DNA from 3 places in the Streptomyces sp. NPDC005899 genome. Region 2 is predicted to be linked to each of the others. Evidence: riboswitches for the same ligand, from Rfam matches in the RefSeq annotation. Region 2 holds a riboswitch; each other region holds the start of a gene.
The links. Region 2 has a riboswitch for thiamine pyrophosphate ahead of thiC (phosphomethylpyrimidine synthase ThiC). Riboswitches for the same ligand answer to the same signal wherever they lie in the genome.
Positions count from the first base shown of each region.

Region 1 (8,173 bases), on a different contig from region 2:
GCGGGTGCCGGAGCCCGCTGGAGTGACTTCCTGGACCGGGCCGGCACCGCCTGGGACCGGTCGCGCAGGCCCCTGCTGGAAGAGCCGCTGCCGGACGTCCGGCAGGCGCTGCACCGCGATCCGTATCCCGCCGTGCGCCGGCGCAGGCTGTTCCTCCCCGCCCGGCAGGCGGCGACGGTGGCCGAGGTGGGCGCCCACGAGCTCGCGGACCCCCGGCTGGCCGCCCTGCTCGACGGGTACGCCCTGGCGTACGGCCTGGACCCTCGGCGCGCTCCGGCCGGCGCCGCTCTGCTGCCGTACATGGAGGAGACCTTCGGCAGCTGGTACGTCGCCGGGGGGATGCGTGCGCTCGCCGACGCGGTGTACGAACGGTGCCTGGCCCGCCGGGTGACGTTCGTGTTCGGCGCGGAGGTGGTGCGCGTGGTGCAGAAGGACGGTCGCGCGGCCGGTGTCGAACTCGCCGACGGCACGTCCGCGGAGGCCGATCACGTCGTCCTCGGAGCGCAGCCGCGTCCCGGACTGGTCCCCCGGGCGGGCGGTGGGTCCGGGGAGCCGGTGGCAGCGGGCGGCCCGGTGCCCGGCCGCTTCCTGGTGCTGCTGTCGTTGCGCGGCCCGCGCGAGGCCGGGGCGGTGCACCGGACGGTGGTGCACACCGACGACGGGGCCGCGGAGCAGGAGGCCGTCTTCGGCGGGCGCACCGCCGACCGGCCCACGGTGACGGTGTCGCGACCGGACGACCCGTCCACCCGCCCGGACGACGGGCACGAAGCGGTGGTCCTGACGGCGACGGTGGCCCCGCAGGGACCCGTCGACTGGACGGACGAGAAGCTGCGCGCGGGGTTCGCGGACACGATGATCGGGCGGGCCGCCGCGGCCGTCCCGGGCCTGCGCGAGCGGATACTCCACGCCGAGCCGCGCACCCCCGCGGACACGGCCGCCGACACGGGCGCCGAGGGCGGTTCGGTCCCGGCGCCGGCTCTGGCCGGGGCGGGTGGCGCCTACCTCCACGCCGGCAACCGCGCCCCGTTGCCGGGTCTGTACCTGGCAGGCGGCTGGTCGCATCCGGGCGGCGGGCTGGCTCACGCCGGCATGTCGGGGGCGCTGGTCGCGGGCCTCGTCGTGGAGGGTGACGGCTTCCGCGGATCCCGGTGAACGGCCGGCGGTACGCCTGCGGCCCGCCCGCGGTTCAGTAGCGGTACTGCTCGTCCTGACCGGTCCCGTACCCGTTGCCGTACGCGGCGGGAGTCGTGGGCGCCTCGGGCGGCAGTGGCGGGAACTGCCCGGTGCCGCGCTGCTGCGGCACCCAGACCCCGCCGGGAGGGGTGTCGGAGGGGTCGTACTCCCCGGTGGAGGGGCCGGGAGGTTGTCCGGCGTAGCCGTCGTAGGCGTCGTAGGCGTTGCCGTGGCCGTCGTACGGGGCGTACGTCCCGGCGTACGGGTCGGTGTAGGCGGCGTAGTCCTGGTCGGGCGTGCCGTAGGCGTACGGATCGGGGTAGGAGCCCTGGTGGGCGTGCGGGTCGTGGTAGGTGCCCTGGCCGCTGTAGGTGTCCTGGGCCGGGGATGCGTAGCCGCCGTACGGGTCGTAGCCCTCGTAGGGCGTCCGCCGGTCCTGGCCGTCGCCGCCGCCGTCCGGGGCGGCGACGGAGGCGTCCGTGTAGACGCCGTACTGGCCGGTGTCGTCGGGGAGCGGCTGGGGTGCGTGGACGGTGGCGGCCGGTTCCGGGACAGCCGGGTCCGTGGCGGCCGGGCCCGGGGCGGGGGGCGCGTACTCCAGCCCGGAGACCTCGAGCGTCGGCTTCTGCGTGCCGCCACCGGAACCCCTGCGGCGGCGGCTGGCGCCGGGATTGCCGCCCAGCGCCCACCCGGTCGAGAAGCCGCGGCGGAATGAGAGCGTCACGTACGTCTGCCCCGTGGCGAAGGCGACGGCGCCGAGGACGATCACCAGCACGGAGGGGATCAGTACGCCGAGGACCACGCCGAGGAAGCCGGTGAAGGCCAGCAGCCGCCAGCGCAGGCGCGCCTTGTACTGCAGGAGCACCTCTCCCAGCAGCCACAGCGCCACCACGGCAAATGCGATGTAGAGGACCGTCCAGCCCACGCCCGCCCCCTCCTGCGGCCTCCCCCGGTCGGTGGGGTTACGGCCGGTCAGGACTGCTTGTGCAGTCCGAGATTCTCGTAGATCTCGAGCGTCGCCGTGGAGTTGTTGAGCGTGATGAAGTGCAGTCCGGGGACACCCTCGGAGAGCAGTTTCGCGCAGAACTCCGTTGCGAACTCGATCCCAGTGGAGCGTACAGCGACCGGGTCGTCCTTGACGGCGAGGATGCGCTCTTTCAGCGCCGAGGGGATGACCGCGTTGCTGAGTTGGGCGAATCTCTCGAGCTGGCGGACGTTGGTGAGTGGCATGACCTCGGGAATGACCGGGGTGTCGCAACCCGCCGCGACCACACGGTCACGCATCCGCAGATAGCTCTCCGGCTGGAAGAACATCTGGGTGATCGCGTAGTCGGCCCCGGCACGGCACTTGTCGACGAAATGCCGTGTGTCGGTCTCCCAGTCGGCCGACCGCGGGTGCATCTCGGGGAAAGCGGCCACACCGACGCAGAAATCACCGGATTCCTTGATCAGCCGGACGAGGTCGGCGGCGTACCGCACACCCTCCGGGTGCCTGACCCACTCGGCCATCGGATCGCCCGGCGGGTCCCCGCGCACCGCGAGGATGTTCCGGATCCCGGCGTCGGCGTACTGACCCACCATGTTGCGCAGCTGGGCCACGGAGTGGTCGACCGCCGTGAGGTGGGCCACCGGGGTCAGGGTGGTGTCGGCGGCGATCTGCTGGGTCGCGCGCACCGTCCCCTCCCTGGTCGAGCCGCCCGCCCCGTAGGTGACGGAGACGAAACTCGGGCGCACCGCCTCGACCCGCCGCAGGGCGTTCCAGAGGTTCCGCTCGCCCTTCTCCGTCTTGGGCGACGGGAACTCGAACGAGTACGACGTCTTACCGGTCGCGAGCAGATCACGCACGGTACGCGCGTGATCAGTCCTGGTGGAAGGTGTGCCAAGGGCCATACTCGGAGGTTAACCAGGGCGGGGCCGTACCCCAACCGGGTCGGCTGTTTTGCCCGGAATGAGGTGACTGTTGTCCACCCTTCGGACATGCTCCCGCTTCGCCGGCTCCGGTCCCGCCCCTCACCCCGGCGGGAGGCCCCCCGGGGCCGGGGACCGTCCTCGTGCCGTCAGCCGGCCAGGAGTTCCGCCTGGTCAGGCTAGGGCGCGGGCCCTGATGCGGGTGGCCAGCTCCTTCGCCGCCGCGCCCGGGTCCTGCGCCTCGGTGATCGCCCGCACGACGACGACCCGGCGGGCGCCGGCGTCCAGCACCTCGTCCAGGTTGCCGGCGTCGATCCCGCCGATGGCGAACCAGGGGCGCGCCGGGCCGAGCGAGGCGGCGTAGCGCACGAGGCCGAGACCGGGAGCGTGCCGGCCGGGCTTGGTCGGCGTGGGCCAGCAGGGCCCGGTGCAGAAGTAGTCCACGCCCGCCTCGGCGACGGCGGCGTCGACCTCCGCCTCGGCGTGGGTGGACCGGCCGATCAGCACGTCCTGGCCGAGGACCGCGCGCGCGGCGCGAACCGGCAGATCGCCCTGTCCGAGGTGCAGCACGTCGGAGCCGGCCGCGTGGGCCACGTCGGCCCGGTCGTTCACCGCCAGGAGGGCGCCGTGGCGCCGGCAGGCGTCGGCGAGGACGGCCAGGTGATCGAGCTCCTCGGCCGCTTCCATCCCCTTGTCACGGAGCTGGACGATGTCCACTCCGGACGAGAGCACGGCGTCGAGGAAGGCGGGCAGGTCACCCTGGCGCCTGCGGGCGTCGGTGCACAGATAGAGCCGGGCGTCGGAAAGCTGCTCACGCGGCGTGGACATGGTGGTTCTCCCCGTTACGTCAGTGGGTCACGGCGTCGGCGCGCCGGAAGGAGGGGGAGGCGGGCCGTGGGTCACGGCCCGCCTCCCGCTCACGGTCGGCCGGTCAGACGGCGAGCGCCTGGGCCCGGCGCTTCACCTCCGTACCGCGGTTCTCGCTCAGGGCCTGCGCGGGGGTGCCGGGCAGGCTCGGGTCGGGGGTGAAGAGCCACTCCAGCATCTCTTCGTCGTTGTAGCCGTCGTCCCTCAGGAGCGTCAGGGTCCCCGCGAGGCCCTTGACGACCTTGTCGCCGTCGATGAAGGCGGCCGGCACCTGGAGCGTCCGGTTCTCACCACGGCGTACGGCGATGAGCTGGCCCTCCTTGACCAGCTGCCTCACACGCGTCACCTGGACATCGAGCATTTCCGCGATGTCCGGCAGGTGGAGCCAGGCGGGGACGAGAGCATCGATCTTTGCGTCAATCTCGGTCACGGGGACAAGCCTGCCATCCCGGACCGACAGCCGGTAGCCGGGCCGCCCGTCCGGGGCGTGCGCGAGGCTAGAGCGCCGCCGACTTCAGGGGCACCGAGGGGTCCGCCACGAGCTCCGCGTCCATCCGCGCCCCCGCCTCGACGAGTCGGCGCCCCTGAGCGAGGTCGCGCGGCCTGCTGACCGCCAGCAGCGCGGTCAGGACCCCGTGCCGCAGCCAGCAGACCGTCCAGTCCCGGCCGGAGGGGTCCCCGCGCCACACGAGGGTGTCCGCACCGGCGTGGTGGCCCGCGTACTGCACGAAGCGCCCGAACTGCTCGGACCAGAAGTAGGGCACCGGGTCGTACGTGCGGGGCCGGCCGTCCGCGATGACGGCGGCGGCCGTCCGGGGCCCCTGGAGGGCGTTGTCCCAGTGGTGGACGAGCAGCCGCTCGCCGTAGCGGGCCGAAGGGAAGGACGCGCAGTCACCCACCGCGTAGACGTCGGGGAGTGAGGTCCGCAGCGAGCTGTCGGCGGTGACCGAGCCGTCCGGCCCGAGGGCGATGCCGGAGCCGGCGAGCCAGCGGGTGGCGGGCCGGGCACCGATGCCGACGACCACCGCTCCGGCCGGGACGGTCCGGCCGTCCGTGAGGTGGACGGCGCCCGGCTCGACGCGGGCCACGCGGGCGCCGGTGAGGAGTTCGGCCCCGCTCGCGGCGTACCAGTCCGCCATCGGCGCCGCGACCTCGGCGGGCAGGGTCCCCGCCAGGGGGCGTTCGGCGGCCTCGACCACGGTGACCCGGCAGTCCGCGGCCCGGGCGGCGGTGGTGAACTCGGCACCGATCCAGCCCGCTCCCACGACCACGACGTCGTGCTGCCGCTCCAGGACGGGCCGCAGGCGCGCGGCGTCGTCGAGGGTGCGCAGCAGGTGGACGCCGGGCACTCCGTCCGAGCCCGGCAGTCCGACGGGTTCGGCGCCGGTGGCGAGCACGAGGACGTCGTAGGGCACCGGCCCGTCCTGGGTGTCCAGTTCGTGTGCCTCGCCGCGCAGGCCGGTCACGTCGAGTCCGAGGCGCAGGGTGATGCGCAGCGCCTCGAAGTCGACGTCGAAGGCGGAGTCCTCCGCCTTGCCGAGCAGGACCGCCTTGGACAACGGCGGCCGGTCGTAGGGCTGGTGCGGTTCCGCGCCGATGAGGGTGACGGGGCCGGTGAACCCCTGCTCGCGCAGGGCCACGGCCGTCTGCACGCCGGCCATGCCCGCGCCCACCACCACGACGCCCCGGGGTCGTTCCGCCGCCTGGTCCGGTGTCTGCTCGTTCACCCGTCCACCCTAATCATGTGACGGGCGTTCAGGGGGCGAGCTGCTCGACGACGCTGGTCCCGCTGCCCTCCTGGGACTCCCACGCCCAGCGTTCGTCCAGCCGCACCCGCCCGTCCGGAAGCTCGGTGACGGTCGAGACGCAGTGCCCGCCGGAGGTGGTGCCGTCGTGCTTCAGCTGGACGTACCTGAAGTCGAGGGTGTCCGCCTCCCGGGTTCCGACGAGATGCCCCCGGACGACGTCGCCGCCCTCGTACTCGGCCCAGACGCGGCCGTCCCGCTCGTGGTAGGTGAAGCGGGTCCGGGTGCCGACCTGCCCGGGGGCCTGGTCGGCGACGGGCGACAGGACGAGTCCGTCGAGCGAACGGGCCATGGCAGCTGCTCCCTTACTGACCGCGGGCGGCGGGGTCTAGGCTGGCCACCGTAGAACACTCGCGGGAGCCCGGGCGCACCGGGCTGAGAGGGAGGCTGACCGGCCTCCGACCGTACGAACCTGATCCGGGTCATGCCGGCGAAGGGAGGGGCTGGACGCCCATGCGCGTTATCGGAGAGCGACCCGACGTCCTGGTCGTCGGGGGCGGCATCATCGGCCTGGTGACCGCCTGGCGGTCCGCCCAGCGCGGTCTGCGCACGGCGCTGGCCGACCCGGATCCGGGCGGAGGGGCCGCGCAGGTCGCGGCGGGCATGCTCGCCGCCGTCACCGAACTCCACTACGGCGAGCAGACGCTGCTCGCCCTCAACATGGCCTCGGCCGCCCGGTACCCGGCGTTCGTCGCCGAGTTGGAGGAGGCGAGCGGGCGGGGGACGGGCTTCCGCGCCTGCGGGACCCTGTCCGTCGCACTGGACGCGGACGACCGGGCCCACCTGCGGGAGCTCCACGCCCTGCACCTGCGTGAGGGCCTGCGGTCCGAGTGGCTCAGCGGCCGCGAGTGCCGCCGGCTGGAGCCGATGCTCGCGCCGGGCGTGCGCGGGGGTCTGCGGGCCGACGGCGATCACCAGGTGGACCCCCGGCGGCTCGCCTCCGCGCTCGTCACCGCCTGCGAGCGGGCCGGCGTGGTGTTCCACCGGTCCTGGGTCCGGCGGTTGTCCGTCGCGGGCGGGCGTGCGGCCGGCGGGGTGCTCTCCGACGGCACGGAGGTGGGCGCCGGGCAGGTCGTCCTGGCCGGCGGCAGTCTCAGCGGCCGGCTGGAGGGGCTGCCGGAGGCGGTCGTGCCGCCGGTCCGCCCGGTGAAGGGGCAGGTGCTGCGCCTGACGGTGCCGCCCGCGTACGCCCCCTTCCTCAGCCGTACGGTCCGGGCCGTGGTGCGCGGCAGTCATGTCTACCTCGTGCCGCGCGCCGACGGCGAGCTCGTCGTCGGCGCCACCACCGAGGAGCTGGGCTGGGACACCACCGTCACCGCGGGCGGCGTGTACGAGCTGCTGCGGGACGCCCACGAGCTGGTGCCCGGGATCACGGAGCTCCCGTTGACGGAGACCCGCGCCGGGCTGCGTCCCGCCTCCCCGGACAACGCCCCCCTGCTGGGGCCGACCGGGCTGCCCGGCCTGCACCTCGCGACCGGCCACCACCGCAACGGGGTGCTGCTGACGCCCGTCACGGGCGACGTGATGGCCCATGTGCTCGACACCGGGGAGCTGCCGGAGATGGCGCGGCCCTTCGCCCCGCTCCGTTTCGACCGGCCCCCCGTCCCTTCCCGTGACGCAGTCCGTACCCCCGTCTCCGAGGAGCAGCCCGCATGACCGAGCCCACGCCCGAGGGTGCCTCCGCGCACGCGGCCGAGCCGGTGCCCGTGTCCGGATCCGCCCCCGCGTCCGCCGCGCCCTCCCCGGCGGCGTCCGTGACCCTGTCCGTGTCCGTCAACGGGGAGGCGCGCGGGGTCCCGGCGGGAACCGCCCTGGACTCCCTGGTCGCGGAGCTGACCGGGGCGCGCTCCGGGGTCGCCGCGGCGGTCAACGAAGCCGTCGTCCCGCGCGGTGAGTGGCCCGTCACCGTGCTCGCCGACGGGGACCGTGTCGAGGTCCTCACCGCCGTCCAGGGGGGCTGACCGTGTCCGACGACGTCTTCACCCTCGGTTCCACCGCCTTCTCGTCCCGGCTGATCATGGGAACGGGCGGGGCTCCCAGCCTCGACGTACTGGAACGCGCCCTCATCGCCTCGGGCACCGAGCTGACCACCGTGGCGATGCGCCGGCTCGATCCGACGGTGCGGGGCTCGGTGCTCTCCGTCCTGGAGCGGCTCTCGGTACGGGTGCTGCCGAACACCGCGGGCTGCTTCACCGCGGGCGAGGCCGTGCTGACCGCCCGGCTGGCCCGGGAGGCGCTGGGCACCGACTGGATCAAGCTGGAGGTCGTGGCCGACGAGCGGACCCTGCTGCCCGATCCGGTGGAGCTGCTGGACGCCGCCGAGACGCTGGTCGACGACGGCTTCACCGTGCTGCCCTACACGAACGACGACCCGGTGCTGGCCGGCAAGCTCCAGGACGTGGGGTGCGCGGCGATCATGC
Region 1 covers NZ_JBEXWB010000015.1:8,466-16,638, reverse strand. Annotated here, with positions in the region: gene ABZ371_RS03770 (NAD(P)/FAD-dependent oxidoreductase) at 1-1,152, shown strand, start outside; gene ABZ371_RS03765 (hypothetical protein) at 1,187-2,098, opposite strand; gene metF (methylenetetrahydrofolate reductase [NAD(P)H]) at 2,146-3,063, opposite strand; gene thiE (thiamine phosphate synthase) at 3,256-3,909, opposite strand; gene ABZ371_RS03750 (Rv2175c family DNA-binding protein) at 4,013-4,378, opposite strand; gene ABZ371_RS03745 (FAD-dependent oxidoreductase) at 4,446-5,675, opposite strand; gene ABZ371_RS03740 (hypothetical protein) at 5,704-6,045, opposite strand; TPP riboswitch at 6,097-6,209, shown strand; gene thiO (glycine oxidase ThiO) at 6,207-7,409, shown strand; gene thiS (sulfur carrier protein ThiS) at 7,406-7,714, shown strand; gene ABZ371_RS03725 (thiazole synthase) at 7,717-8,173, shown strand, end outside.
Region 1: linked by a shared signal. The riboswitch ahead of thiO (glycine oxidase ThiO) and the one ahead of thiC (phosphomethylpyrimidine synthase ThiC) in region 2 are both predicted to bind thiamine pyrophosphate.

Region 2 (5,610 bases):
TCATGGTCCCGGGCGGCGCCGCGGCTCGGGGCGCGCCCCCCTCACCGGACACCGGCGCGGGGGCGCGTGGCTCAGTCCGCGATCGGCAGGTAGACCCTGTTCCCGGCTGCCGCGAACTCCCTGGACTTCTCGGCCATGCCGGCCTCGATCTCCTCCTGCCCGCCACCGTGTTCACGCCGGATGTCGTGCGAGATCTTCATCGAGCAGAACTTCGGACCGCACATCGAGCAGAAGTGGGCCGTCTTCGCCGGCTCGGCGGGCAGTGTCTCGTCATGGAACTCCCGCGCCGTGTCCGGGTCGAGCGCCAGGTTGAACTGGTCCTCCCACCGGAACTCGAACCGGGCGTCCGACAGCGCGTCGTCCCACTCCTGCGCCCCCGGGTGCCCCTTGGCGAGGTCGGCCGCGTGTGCGGCGATCTTGTACGTGATGACGCCGGTCTTCACGTCGTCGCGGTTCGGCAGGCCCAGGTGCTCCTTGGGAGTGACGTAACAGAGCATCGCCGTCCCCCACCAGGCGATCATCGCCGCGCCGATACCCGACGTGATGTGGTCGTACGCGGGCGCGATGTCGGTGGTCAGCGGGCCGAGCGTGTAGAACGGGGCCTCCTCGCAGATCTCCTGCTGGAGGTCGATGTTCTCCTTGATCTTGTGCATCGGCACGTGGCCCGGGCCTTCGACCATCGTCTGGACGCCGAACCGCTTGGCCACGGAGTTCAGCTCGCCGAGCGTGCGCAGTTCGGCGAACTGGGCCTCGTCGTTGGCGTCGGCGATGCAGCCCGGCCGGAGTCCGTCACCGAGCGAGTACGTCACGTCGTAGGCCGCGAGGATCTCGCAGAGCTCCTCGAAGTGCTCGTACAGGAACGACTCCTTGTGGTGCGCGAGACACCAGGCCGCCATGATCGATCCGCCGCGGGAGACGATGCCGGTCTTGCGACGGGCCGTCAGGGGGACGTACGGCAACCGCACGCCGGCATGCACCGTCATGTAGTCGACGCCCTGCTCCGCCTGCTCGATCACGGTGTCCTTGTAGATCTCCCAGGTCAGCTCCTCGGCCCGGCCGTCGACCTTCTCCAGCGCCTGGTAGAGGGGCACGGTGCCGATCGGCACGGGCGAGTTGCGCAGTACCCACTCGCGGGTGGTGTGGATGTTCCGGCCCGTGGACAGGTCCATGACCGTGTCGGCGCCCCATGTGGTGGCCCACGTCATCTTGTCCACCTCCTCCTCGATGGAGGAGGTGACCGCGGAGTTGCCGATGTTGGCGTTCACCTTCACCAGGAACCGCTTGCCGATGATCATCGGCTCGATCTCGGGGTGGTTGACGTTGGCCGGCAGCACGGCCCGGCCCGCAGCGATCTCCTCGCGCACGACCTCCGGTGCGACGTTCTCCCGGATCGCGACGTACTCCATCTCCGGGGTGATCTCGCCCCGGCGTGCGTACGCGAGCTGGGTGACCGGGCTGCCGTCCCGGCTGCGCCGCGGTCGGCGCGGGCGGCCGGGGAAGACCGCGTCGAGGTTGCGGAGCCCCTCGCCGGGCTCCCGGCCCCCGGCGGACGGGGAGGACCCGCCACGCGGCGCGGTGTGCTTGAGCCCGTCGTCCTCGGGGCGCGCGGGGCGGCCCGCGTACTCCTCGGTGTCCCCGCGGGCGATGATCCAGTTCTCCCGCAGGGGCGCGAGGCCCCGACGGACATCGGTCTCGGTCGAGGGGTCGGTGTAGGGCCCGGACGTGTCGTACAGCGTCACGTCCTTGCCGTTGGTGAGGTGCACCTGACGGACAGGCACCCGGAGGTCCGGGCGCGAGCCCTGGACGTACCCCTTGTGCCAGCCGATGGACTTCCCGGCCTCGGTGCTCTGCGCGTTCCGCGCCGAGGCAGGCGTGCGTGCGTCCGCTGTGGTCATGAGACCTACTCCCTACGCCGGCATTACCCGGTAACAGGTTCGGCGGTCGGCGCAGCGTGTCCCGTAAGGAGTTACGGAGGTCAGCGCCCTCTCAGCCCGGTGCTCCGAGCTCCCGCGTGTACAAAGGCGTCCCCACGCTAGCCCGCTTCCTGGCGTGCTGGCCAGAGGGCCCCTCCCGTTCTTGGGATGATCGCCGGGTGACGTCCCCCGGAATCCCCCCCGAACCCCACGGCCACGCGGCAGGCAGTACCCAAGGTCATGCGCATGGTCATACACACAGCCATGGACCCGCCGCGCCCGTGTCGGTCCACCTGCGCAAGGTCATCGCCGCGGTCCTGATCCCCTTCGCCACCGCGGTCCTCGTCGGCCTCGTGGCGTTCTGGCCCGGCAGCGCGCCCTCGCACGAGCGCACCGGTGTCGGTTTCGACCGTCAGACCCAGGAGGGCCGGGTGGTGAAGGTCGTCAGAGCCGACTGCGCGGACCTCAACGCCGCCCAGGTACCCCCGACCGGTGACACCTCCACACCGTCCGGCCGCGAGGCGGTCGCCGAGCAGTCCGGCCGGTGCGCGAAGGCCACGGTCGAGGTGACGAGCGGGAAGGACGAGGGGCGCACCTTCGTCGAAGTCGTCCAGCCCGACGCTCCCCGCCAACTGCGCGAGGGCCAGGGGGTGGTCGTGGCCTACGCACCGGACGCGCCCCGGGACCTCCAGTACTCGGTGACGGACGTCGACCGTACGTTCCCGATGGCACTGCTGGCCGGGATCTTCGCGCTCGCCGTGGTGGTCGTGGGCAGGCTGCGGGGGCTGATGGCGCTGATCGCGCTCGCCGTCTCGTTCGCCGTGCTGACGCTCTTCATCCTGCCGGCGATCCTGCAGGGGGCCAATCCGCTGGTCGTCGCGGTGATCGGGGCGAGCGCCATCATGCTGATCGCCCTCTACATGTGCCACGGCCTCACGGCCCGCACCTCGGTCGCCGTCATCGGCACGCTGATCTCACTGCTGTTGATCGGGCTGCTGGGCTCCCTCTTCATCGGCTGGGCGAGCCTGACGGGCAACACCGACGACAACACCGGCCTCATCCACGGGCTGTATCCGGGCATCGACATGAGCGGGCTGCTGCTGGCCGGAGTGATCATCGGATCGCTGGGCGTGCTCGACGACGTGACCGTCACCCAGACGTCCGCGGTCTGGGAACTGCACCAGGCGGACCCGGCCATGGGCGTGCGAGGGCTCTACCGCGCGGGCATCAGGATCGGACGCGACCACATCGCGTCGGTGGTCAACACGCTGGTACTCGCGTACGCGGGCGCCGCACTGCCCCTGCTGCTCCTCTTCTCGATCGCCCGGAGCAGTGTGGGGGCGGTGGCCGGCAGCGAACTGGTCGCGGAGGAGATCGTCCGGACCCTCGTCGGGTCGATCGGCCTGGTCGCGTCGGTGCCCGTGACGACGGTGCTCGCGGCGCTGGTCGTCTCCGCGGACCGCACGGGGCCCGGCGCGGAAGCCGAGATTCCCGCACCCGCGCGGACCGGGAGGGGGCGGGTTCCCGCACCCGCGCGGACCGGGAGGGGGCGGCGCCGCAAGGCCTGACCGGAGGCACCGGGCACCCGCCCCCGGATACCGGGGCCGGTGGTCGTCCGGCGCCGGGCGTGCAGCCGGTCGCACCCGTTCAGCCGGCGTTCTGCTCCTTGGCGAGGATCCGGCCCAGTGCCTCTTCCAGGTTGCCGTCGAAGTCACCCAGCGTGTGCTCCTGCCCCAGCGGTACCAGCTTGTCCGTACGGTCGAGAAATGCCACAAGAGGTGCCGTGCCGGCACGGAACATAGCCCTGTCCGCGCCGACCTGGAGACGGATGTGCACATCGGAGAGCCCCTCGGGCTCCGTCGGCGCGATGTGCACATCGCCGTCACCGCTGGGGCTGTTGAGGCCGTCGAGCAACAGCTCACGGCCGAACGCCCAGGTGACGGGTGCGTCGCCGGGCAGGTGGAAGGTCATCCGGATCGCGTACGGATCACCCACCTCGTACCGGAGCTCCACCGGGATACGGAAAGCAAGCTCCTCGGAGACGAGAAAGCTCATCATGACCTCTGCTTGAACCGACTCGCGCATCGTCCAACCCCGCAGTAGATGAATCTGGCCAGGAATGATCCCCCATGGCCCTATTGACGCCATCGTGATGCACGCGATAGCGGATCACAAGGAGTGATTTTTCAGATACTGATAGAGAACACGAACGAGCGCAAGAGAGTGGTGACTTCGCAGCGTAGTTGTTCGACTGCGGGGAGCAACCGTTCTTCTTCGTCCAGGGGGAGAGAAACAGCCATCGCCGCTACGGAGCACCCGACCGTGATCGGAATGGCGGCGCAGACCGTCCCCAGCGCGTATTCCTGCCGTTCGACGACGGGCTCCGTGCGCTTCATCGCCCTCAGACGATCGAGGAAGGCACGACGGTCCCGAACGGAGTAGCGCGTCAGCTGCCGAACGGGGTACCGGTCCAGGTGGTCCTCGCGCGCACGCTCGTCGAGCTGCCCCAGCAGACACTGGCCCAACGCGTGGGCGTGGCCCGTCTCCGGGAACGCGGCCCACTCACGCACGGCAGGGAACGCCGGTGTGTCGGCCACCGCGACCAGCTCCATCTCGCCGTCCCGGTACAGGGCGCAGTACACAGGGGCCTCGATGACATCCGCCCAGCGCGCCAGTGACTCGACGATCACGCCCGGCCTCGGGGTGGCGGAGCGGCCGCCCCCCAGGCGTTCCGTGGCGGCACCGAAGAGGAAGACGCCATTCTCCCGGCGCAGATAACCCTCGTGGGTCAGCGTGCGCAGGAGATGGTAGGCGGTGGGAAGGGGCAGGCCCGCCTCCCGCGCGAGTTGCTTCGCCGGCGCACCGTCCCGATGGGTGCCCACAGCCTCCAGCAGTCTCAACGCCCGCTGAACCGAAGCGATCAACGTCGGAACAGCGGTACTCGATGCCGTGGTCACAGGTCACCCCCGGACATGGTGACGGGCGCTCAGCCCTCCCGAGGGGGCCACCCCCACGGGCCCGCCGCGAGCCTGGGTCCGGAAGACCGGACGGTCGCACAAACCACTGAGCAGGATGGTGACGGTCTGTCATATCCCAGCCGCGGCAGCGGTACGCAACTGTATCGGCACGCTCGGCTACGAGTGGAGTTTCGCGGCGTACTTAGCTCAGCTGGGCTAATCAACCCACCGGCGGTCCACTTCCTGCCCGCGGAGCGCCCGGACCAGGGGCGCCGCTTCGGGGCGGTCCGGCGCTGGGGCCCGGGCCGGCGCCCCGGGCCCGGCCCCTACCAGTCGCCGCGCGAGGAGGACGCCGTGAACTTGCGCACGACGAAGACCAGACCACCGACCAGGACGACGAAGACCAGCACCTTGAACAGCAGCCCGATGACGAACCCGACCACACTGGCGATCAGGCCGCCGAACACGACGATCGCGATGAGCGGCACCGCGATCCACTTCACCCACCAGGGCATTCCCGCGAAGAGCTCCCGCATGGCCATCGTCCTTACCTCGGTCCGTGAGTTCCTGCTCCGATGCTAGGGGCGCGGCACCGCCCCGCGGGGGCCGGGAGCCCTTGGAGTCCCCTGAACGATCCCCTAGGGACCCCGGGGGGCTGCGGTCAGCTCTCCGGCGGAGAGAAGACCACCATCACCCGGAGGTCCTCGGTGATGTGGTGGAACTTGTGGGCGGCTCCGGCC
Region 2 covers NZ_JBEXWB010000064.1:7-5,616, forward strand. Annotated here, with positions in the region: gene thiC (phosphomethylpyrimidine synthase ThiC) at 72-1,895, opposite strand; TPP riboswitch at 1,888-2,021, opposite strand; gene ABZ371_RS11130 (YibE/F family protein) at 2,093-3,481, shown strand; gene ABZ371_RS11135 (SsgA family sporulation/cell division regulator) at 3,561-3,998, opposite strand; gene ABZ371_RS11140 (helix-turn-helix domain-containing protein) at 4,100-4,870, opposite strand; gene ABZ371_RS11145 (DUF5326 family protein) at 5,197-5,406, opposite strand; gene ABZ371_RS11150 (cupin domain-containing protein) at 5,532-5,610, opposite strand, start outside.

Region 3 (8,173 bases), on a different contig from region 2:
CAGGCCTGACACCCGTCAGTCACGGCTGAATGACGGCGGGGGCAGGTGCGCAGGCACCGCCCCCGCCGTTGACCCGTAGATCTTTCAGACTTCGAGAGAGAACACAGACTCATGGCGAACTACACCGCCGCTGACGTCAAGAAGCTCCGCGAGCTCACCGGCGCCGGCATGATGGACTGCAAGAAGGCGCTCGACGAGGCCGACGGCAACGTCGACGGCGCCGTCGAGGCGCTCCGTATCAAGGGCCAGAAGGGCGTCGCCAAGCGCGAGGGCCGTTCCGCCGAGAACGGTGCCGTCGTCTCCCTCATCTCCGAGGACAAGACGTCCGGCGTGCTCCTCGAGCTCAAGTGCGAGACGGACTTCGTCGCCAAGGGCGAGAAGTTCCAGACCGTCGCCAACACGCTGGCCGCGCACGTCGCCGCGACCTCCCCCGCCGACATCGAGACGCTCCTCGCGTCCGAGATCGAGGCCGGCAAGACCGTCCAGGCGTACGTGGACGAGGCCAACGCCAACCTCGGCGAGAAGATCGTCCTGGACCGCTTCGCGCAGTTCACCGGCGGTTACGTGGCCGCGTACATGCACCGCACGATGCCCGACCTCCCGCCGCAGGTCGGCGTCCTCGTCCAGCTGGACAAGGAGAACGCCGAGGTCGCCAAGGACGTCGCGCAGCACATCGCCGCCTTCGCCCCGAAGTACCTCAACCGCGACGAGGTCCCGGCCGAGACGGTCGAGAACGAGCGTCGCGTCGCCGAGGCCACCTCGCGCGAGGAGGGCAAGCCCGAGGCCGCCCTCCCGAAGATCGTCGAGGGTCGCGTCAACGGCTTCTTCAAGGACGTCGTCGTCCTCGAGCAGGCCTTCGCCAAGGACAACAAGAAGTCGGTCCAGAAGGTCCTGGACGAGGCCGGTGTCAGCCTGACGCGCTTCGCGCGTATCAAGGTCGGCATCTGAGTCCGTCCGCGAACAACGGTGGACCCGGATAGGGTCTGGTGCAGTCGTCCGGCCGCACTCACGCCGGACGACCGCAGATCTGACGAGGAGGCCATTGCCGCTGAGGGACGACAGACCCACCGGCAATGGCCTTCTTCGTATGTGCACGAGGAGAATCCCCATGAGCAAGGGCGCGGACGCCACACAGGGTGACCACAAGCGCGACGACGGCAAGATCTCCGGACGCTTCATGCTGAAGCTGTCCGGTGAGGCGTTCGCCGGCGGTGGGGGTCTCGGCGTCGACCCCGACGTCGTGCACGCCATCGCCCGCGAGATCGCCGCGGTCGTCCGGGACGGCGCGGAGATCGCCGTCGTCATCGGCGGCGGCAACTTCTTCCGCGGCGCCGAACTCCAGCAGCGCGGCATGGACCGGGCGCGGTCCGACTACATGGGCATGCTCGGCACGGTCATGAACTGCCTGGCGCTGCAGGACTTCCTGGAGAAGGAGGGCATCGACTCCCGCGTCCAGACCGCCATCACCATGGGCCAGGTCGCGGAGCCGTACATCCCGCTCCGGGCCGTCCGGCACCTGGAGAAGGGCCGGGTCGTGATCTTCGGCGCCGGTATGGGGATGCCGTACTTCTCCACGGACACGACCGCCGCCCAGCGCGCGCTGGAGATCGACGCCCAGGCGTTGCTGATGGGCAAGAACGGGGTGGACGGGGTCTACGACTCCGATCCGCGGACCAACCCCGGGGCGGTGAAGTTCGACGCCCTGGAGTACGGCGAGGTGATCGCCCGCGACCTCAAGGTCGCCGACGCGACGGCCATCACCCTCTGCCGTGACAACCAGCTGCCCATTCTCGTCTTCGAGCTGACCGCCGAGGGCAATATCGCGCGCGCCGTCAAGGGTGAGAAGATCGGCACGCTCGTGAGCGACCGCAGCACCCGGGCCTGACGGCCCACAGGATGGACAACGGCCTGCCGGTCGGACACCGTGCAGGTGAGGACGCGACGCAGGATCCGCAGGGCCCGGCGATGCCGGGCCCACCCGAGACACGCAGGAGCACGTGGTGATCGAAGAAATCCTCCTCGAGGCCGAGGAGAAGATGGAGAAGGCCGTCGTCGTCGCCAAAGAGGACTTTGCCGCGATCCGCACCGGCCGTGCGCACCCGGCGATGTTCAACAAGATCGTCGCCGACTACTACGGGGCGCTGACCCCCATCAACCAGCTCGCCTCGTTCTCGGTCCCCGAGCCCCGGATGGCCGTGGTGACCCCGTTCGACAAGACCGCACTGCGCAACATCGAGCAGGCGATCCGTGACTCCGACCTCGGAGTCAACCCCAGCAACGACGGCAACATCATCCGTGTGACGTTCCCCGAGCTGACGCAGGACCGCCGCAAGGAGTTCATCAAGGTCGCCAAGACCAAGGCCGAGGACTCCAAGATCTCGATCCGCTCCATCCGCCGCAAGGCCAAGGAGACGCTCGACAAGCTCGTCAAGGACAAGGAGTCCGGCGAGGACGAGGTCCGCCGTGCGGAGAAGGAGCTCGACGACACCACCGCGAAGTACGTCGCACAGGTGGACGAGCTGCTCAAGCACAAGGAAGCCGAGCTGCTCGAAGTCTGATGAACGACTCCTCCTGGGGCGCCCCGCAGGGAGCCGGTTCCTGGGGTGCGCCCGAGATGGGGGCCGCTCCGGCGGGTCCCGCTCACGATGTGCACGGCGCCCAGCAGACTCGGCCCATGCCCATCGTGCCGGACGTTCCCGACGCAGGTAGAGACGCTGACGACCGCGAGGACCGGAACGGGGACGCCGCGCACGTCAGCGGCCCCCTGTTCCGTGACGAGAAGCCGCAGGTGCCCATGTCCAGCCCCGTGCAGCCGTCCCCGCCGAAGAAGCGTGCGGGGCGTGATCTGCGTGCGGCCATAGGGGTCGGCGTGGGGCTCGGCGCGGTGGTCGCGGGCTCGCTGTTCGTCGTGAAGGCGGTCTTCGTCGGCGTGGTGGTGCTGGCGGTGGTCGTCGGCCTCTGGGAGCTCACCTCGCGTCTCGAGGAGCGCAAGGGGATCAACGCCCCCCTCGTGCCGCTCGCCGTGGGTGGAGCCGCCATGGTGATCGCCGGGTACGTGCGGGAGGCGGAGGGCGCGTGGGTCGCCATGGCCCTGACGGCGCTCGCGGTGCTCGTGTGGCGGATGACTCAGCCGCCCGAGGGCTACCTCAAGGACGTCACGGCCGGCGTCTTCGCCGTCTTCTACGTGCCGTTCCTGGCGACGTTCGTCGCCATGATGCTCACCGCCGACGACGGCGCGTGGCGGGTGCTGACCTTCCTGCTGCTCACGGTGGTCAGTGACACGGGCGCGTACGCGGTCGGCTGGCGCTTCGGCACGCACAAACTCGCCCCGCGCATCAGCCCGGGGAAGACCCGCGAGGGCCTGCTCGGGGCGGTCGGCTTCGCGATGGTCGCCGGCGCGCTGTGCATGCACTTCCTCATCGACGACGGCGAGTGGTGGCAGGGGCTGCTGCTGGGCCTGGCGGTCGCCGCCAGCGCGACCCTCGGCGACCTGGGTGAGTCCATGATCAAGCGGGATCTCGGGATCAAGGACATGGGCACGCTGCTGCCCGGTCACGGCGGCATCATGGACCGCCTCGACTCGCTGCTGCCGACGGCGCCGGTCGTCTGGCTGCTGCTGGTGCTGTTCGTCGGATCCGGCTGAGCCGAGCAGCGACCTCCCGCTTCGCTCGCCCACGGGGCCCGCCGTCCACCCGGACGGCGGGCCCCGTCCGTGCGTGCTCAAGGTGCCGGGGCCCGGCAGCTCCTCCCGGAACCGTACGGCCGGGAACAGCCCGAGCCACTCCGCACCGCCGGGGAGGCCCACGGGAAGCCTGGTGCTCTCGTGGCGGCCGGCGCGGGGCTGGGACGGTCACGGTGGGGTACCCGGTGGGTGACAGAGGGTAGGAGTCCCTTTCCGAGGAGGACGTGCCGTGCGCGCTGAAGCTCTGGCTCGACCGTAGTCTCACCGCTCAGGCGATCCTGGTCCTCGTCCTCGGAGTGGGAGCCAACGCCCTGTTCCGCCGGGACGGGCACATCGGCTGGTGGGTGATCCGGACAGCGGTCTTCACCGCCGTCGCCATCGGCATCGTGGCCGCCCAGCGCCGCAGGACCGGCCGCGCGGTCGGCACCGGCCCCCGCGGGATCGCCGAGCTCAACCGCCGGATACGGCCGGGAGGTGCCGAGTGATCCGCAGACGCGGGCGAGCATGCGCAGGCTCGTCGACGAGCAGCTGGGACGCATGGAGCAGGCCGGGCGGTGGCTTCCGTACTGGCTGGCCTCCTTGGGCCTGATCGCGGCCGGCCTGCTCGTGCTGGGCACCGTCTCCGGCTCACCGGCGGGTCCGGTGGCCTGTGCCGTCGCGACGGCCGCGTTCTGCTGCTGGGTCCCGTGGATGCGCCGCCGCACCCTGGCGCGGTACCGCAGCATGAGGACCGCGCTTCACGGCGAGGTCTGACGGGCGCATGCCGGGCAGGGCGGCTCTGGCCGTGGGATCCGTCACGCCCATCCCGTGCCCGTGGGCCGTGTGCGGGCCGTGGAACGCCACCGGCCACGGCCGACACCGCTCGTGCGCGGTGTCCGCGTCGTGCCCGGTCCTGCGGCGGACCTGAGTGTTCCGGCACGTCTGCGACACTGGAGGAACCATGCCTAAGCCCGGAGAACTCACTTTCGTCGCGCCCCGCGGAGCCAAGAGGCCGCCGCGGCATCTCGCCGACCTCACGCCCGACGAGCGCAAGGAAGCAGTTGCCGCGATCGGCGAGAAGCCCTTCCGCGCCAAGCAGCTGTCGCAGCACTACTTCGCGCGGTACGCGCACGACCCGGCGGAGTGGACCAACATTCCGGCCGGATCGCGGGACAAGCTCGCCGAGGCGATGTTCCCCGACCTCATGTCCGTCGTGCGCCACATCAGCTGCGACGACGACACCACCCGCAAGACGCTCTGGAAGCTGCACGACGGGACGCTCGTCGAGTCCGTCCTCATGCGCTACCCGGACCGGGTGACCATGTGCATCTCGTCGCAGGCCGGATGCGGGATGAACTGCCCGTTCTGCGCGACCGGGCAGGCAGGACTGGACCGCAACCTGTCGACGGCCGAGATCGTGCACCAGATCGTCGACGGGATGCGGGCGCTGCGTGACGGAGAGGTCCCGGGCGGACCGGCGCGGCTGTCCAACATCGTCTTCATGGGCATGGGCGAGCCCCTGGCGAACTACAAGCGGGTGGTCGGGGCGATCCGCCGGCTGACGGACCCGGAGCCGGACGGTCTCGGGCTCTCCCAGCGGGGGATCACCGTGTCGACGGTGGGCCTCGTGCCGGCCATGCTGCGTTTCGCCGACGAGGGGTTCAAGTGCCGCCTCGCCGTCTCCCTGCACGCCCCGGACGACGAGCTGCGCGACACGCTCGTCCCCGTGAACACGCGGTGGAAGGTGAGGGAGGTCCTGGACGCGGCCTGGGAGTACGCGGAGAAGTCGGGCCGCCGCATCTCCATCGAGTACGCGCTGATCCGCGACATCAACGACCAGGCGTGGCGGGGCGACCGGCTCGGCCGGCTGCTCAACGGGAAGCGTGTGCACGTCAACCTGATCCCGCTGAACCCGACGCCCGGCTCGAAGTGGACCGCCTCGCGGCCCGAGGACGAGAAGGCCTTCGTCGAGGCGATCGCGGCTCACGGCGTGCCGGTCACGGTCCGGGACACCCGCGGCCAGGAGATCGACGGCGCCTGCGGGCAGCTGGCGGCCGCCGAGCGCTGAGACGTGCGTTCCGGCGGGCGTGATCCGGCCGTCGGGGCTTGATCCGGCCGGTGTAGCCTGGTGCGGAAATCAACTTCATATTCCGACAGGGGAGCGCCACAGCGCTGAGAGTGCGGCACCGAGGACAGGTCGGCCGCAGACCCTCTGAACCTCGCCCGGGTCATTCCGGGTAGGAAGTTCGGACTTTACTCAAGCTGTTGCGCCCTGCCCGCTCGCCGAGCGGGCGGGGCCGCGTCTCTTCCTGGTCATCCCAGGAGGAATCACATGAACACCACCACCAAGTGCGCGGCGACGGTTCTCGCCGCGGCCCTCGGGGCCGCGGTGCTGGCGGGCTGCGGGGACTCCGACGGCAAGGAGTCCGGCGCCTCGGGCTCCGGCTCGAAGACGGTCACCCTGGTCAGCCACGACTCGTTCAACGTGTCGGACGCCGTCCTGAAGGCGTTCACCGCCGAGACCGGCTACAAGGTCAAGGTGCTCAAGAGCGGCGACGCCGGAGCCGCCCTCAACCAGGAGATCCTGACCAAGGGCTCCCCCCGCGGCGACGTGTTCTTCGGCGCCGACAACACGCTGCTCTCGCGCGCCCTCGACAACGGCCTGTTCACACCGTACGAGGCGAAGGGCCTGGACCGCGTCGCCGCCGACACCCGGCTCGACGGCAAGCACCGGGTCATGCCCGTCGACACCGGCGACATCTGCGTCAACTACGACAAGAAGTACTTCGCCGACAGGAAGCTCGACCCGCCGAAGTCCTTCGACGACCTGCTGAAGCCGGCGTACAAGAACCTCCTCGTCACCGAGAACGCCGCGACGTCGTCACCCGGTCTCGGTTTCCTCCTCGGCACGGTGGCGGTCCACGGTGAGTCCGGCTACCAGGACTACTGGAAGAAGCTGAAGGACAACGGCGTCAAGGTCGTCGACGGCTGGGAACAGGCCTACAACGAGGAGTTCTCCGGCTCCGCGGGCGGCAGGAAGGCCAAGGCCGACCGCCCGCTCGTCGTCTCGTACGCCTCCAGCCCGCCCGTCGAGGTGCTGTACGCCGATCCGCAGCCCGCCGAGGCCCCGACCGGTGTCGCCACCGGTACCTGCTTCCGCCAGATCGAGTTCGCCGGCCTGCTGAAGGGCGCCGCGAACGAGGCGGGGGGCAAGGCACTGCTGGACTTCATGATCAGCAAGAGGTTCCAGGAGGACATGCCGCTCAACATGTTCGTGAACCCGGTCGTGAAGGACGCCGAACTGCCGGAGATCTTCACGAAGTTCGGCGCGGCCGTCGACAAGCCGGCGACCGTGGACCCGGAGAAGATCGCCAAGAACCGTGAGCAGTGGGTCCAGTCGTGGTCCTCGCTCGTCGTGAAGTAGCGGCCCGGCCCCCACGCGGGGGGAGTGCGGCCGTACGGCTCGGTCTCATGGCCGTGCCCGTCGCGTTCTTCGGGGTGTTCTTCGCCTACCCGGTCGTCGCCATCGTCGGCCGGGGGCTGAAGGCGGACGGTGTCTGGCGGTTCGGCCGGATCGGTACGGTGCTGAGCCGGCCGGACATCCTCGACGTCCTGTGGTTCACCACCTGGCAGGCGCTCGCCTCGACGGCGCTCACCCTGCTGATCGCCCTGCCGGGGGCCTATGTCTTCGCCCGGTTCGACTTCCCCGGCAAGCAGCTGCTGCGGGCGGTGGTGACCGTGCCGTTCGTCCTGCCGACCGTCGTCGTGGGGACGGCGTTCCTCGCACTGCTGGGACGCGGCGGCTTCCTCGACGAGCTCTGGGGCGTCCGGCTCGACACGACGGTGTGGGCGATCCTCCTCGCCCACGTGTTCTTCAACTACGCGGTCGTCGTACGGACGGTCGGCGGTCTGTGGGCGCAGCTCGACCCCCGCCAGGAGGAGGCGGCCCGGGTGCTCGGGGCCGGCCGCCTCGCCGCCTGGAGGCGGGTCACCCTGCCCGCGCTGGCCCCGGCGGTGGCCGCCGCGGCCCTGATGGTCTTCCTCTTCACCTTCACCTCCTTCGGAGTCGTCCAGATCCTCGGCGGTCCGGCCTACTCCACGCTGGAGGTCGAGATCTACCGGCAGACCGCCCAGCTGCTCGACCTGCCGACGGCCGCCGTACTGACCCTGGTGCAGTTCGCGGCGGTCGCCGGGATCCTGGCGGTGCACGCCTGGACCGTGCGGCGCCGGGAGACGGCCCTGCGGCTCGTCGACCCGTCCCGGACGGCCCGGCCGCCACGCGGGGCCGGGCAGCGTGCGCTGCTCGGCGGCGTCCTGCTGACGGTGCTCCTCCTCGTCCTGCTGCCGCTCGGCGTGCTCGTGGAACGCTCCCTGGACACGTCCGGCGGCCACGGCTTCGGGTTCTACCGGGCGCTGCGGTCCGCCGACGCGAACGGCTCCACCTTCCTCGTGCCGCCCCTCGACGCCATCGGGAACTCCCTGCGCTACGCGCTGGTCGCGACACTCGTCGCC
Region 3 covers NZ_JBEXWB010000101.1:8,453-16,625, reverse strand. Annotated here, with positions in the region: gene rpsB (30S ribosomal protein S2) at 1-9, shown strand, start outside; gene tsf (translation elongation factor Ts) at 112-948, shown strand; gene pyrH (UMP kinase) at 1,109-1,885, shown strand; gene frr (ribosome recycling factor) at 2,001-2,558, shown strand; gene ABZ371_RS14490 (phosphatidate cytidylyltransferase) at 2,558-3,643, shown strand; gene ABZ371_RS14485 (hypothetical protein) at 3,907-4,167, shown strand; gene ABZ371_RS14480 (hypothetical protein) at 4,187-4,435, shown strand; gene rlmN (23S rRNA (adenine(2503)-C(2))-methyltransferase RlmN) at 4,623-5,729, shown strand; TPP riboswitch at 5,807-5,923, shown strand; gene ABZ371_RS14470 (thiamine ABC transporter substrate-binding protein) at 5,994-7,085, shown strand; gene ABZ371_RS14465 (iron ABC transporter permease) at 7,133-8,173, shown strand, end outside.
Region 3: linked by a shared signal. The riboswitch ahead of ABZ371_RS14470 (thiamine ABC transporter substrate-binding protein) and the one ahead of thiC (phosphomethylpyrimidine synthase ThiC) in region 2 are both predicted to bind thiamine pyrophosphate.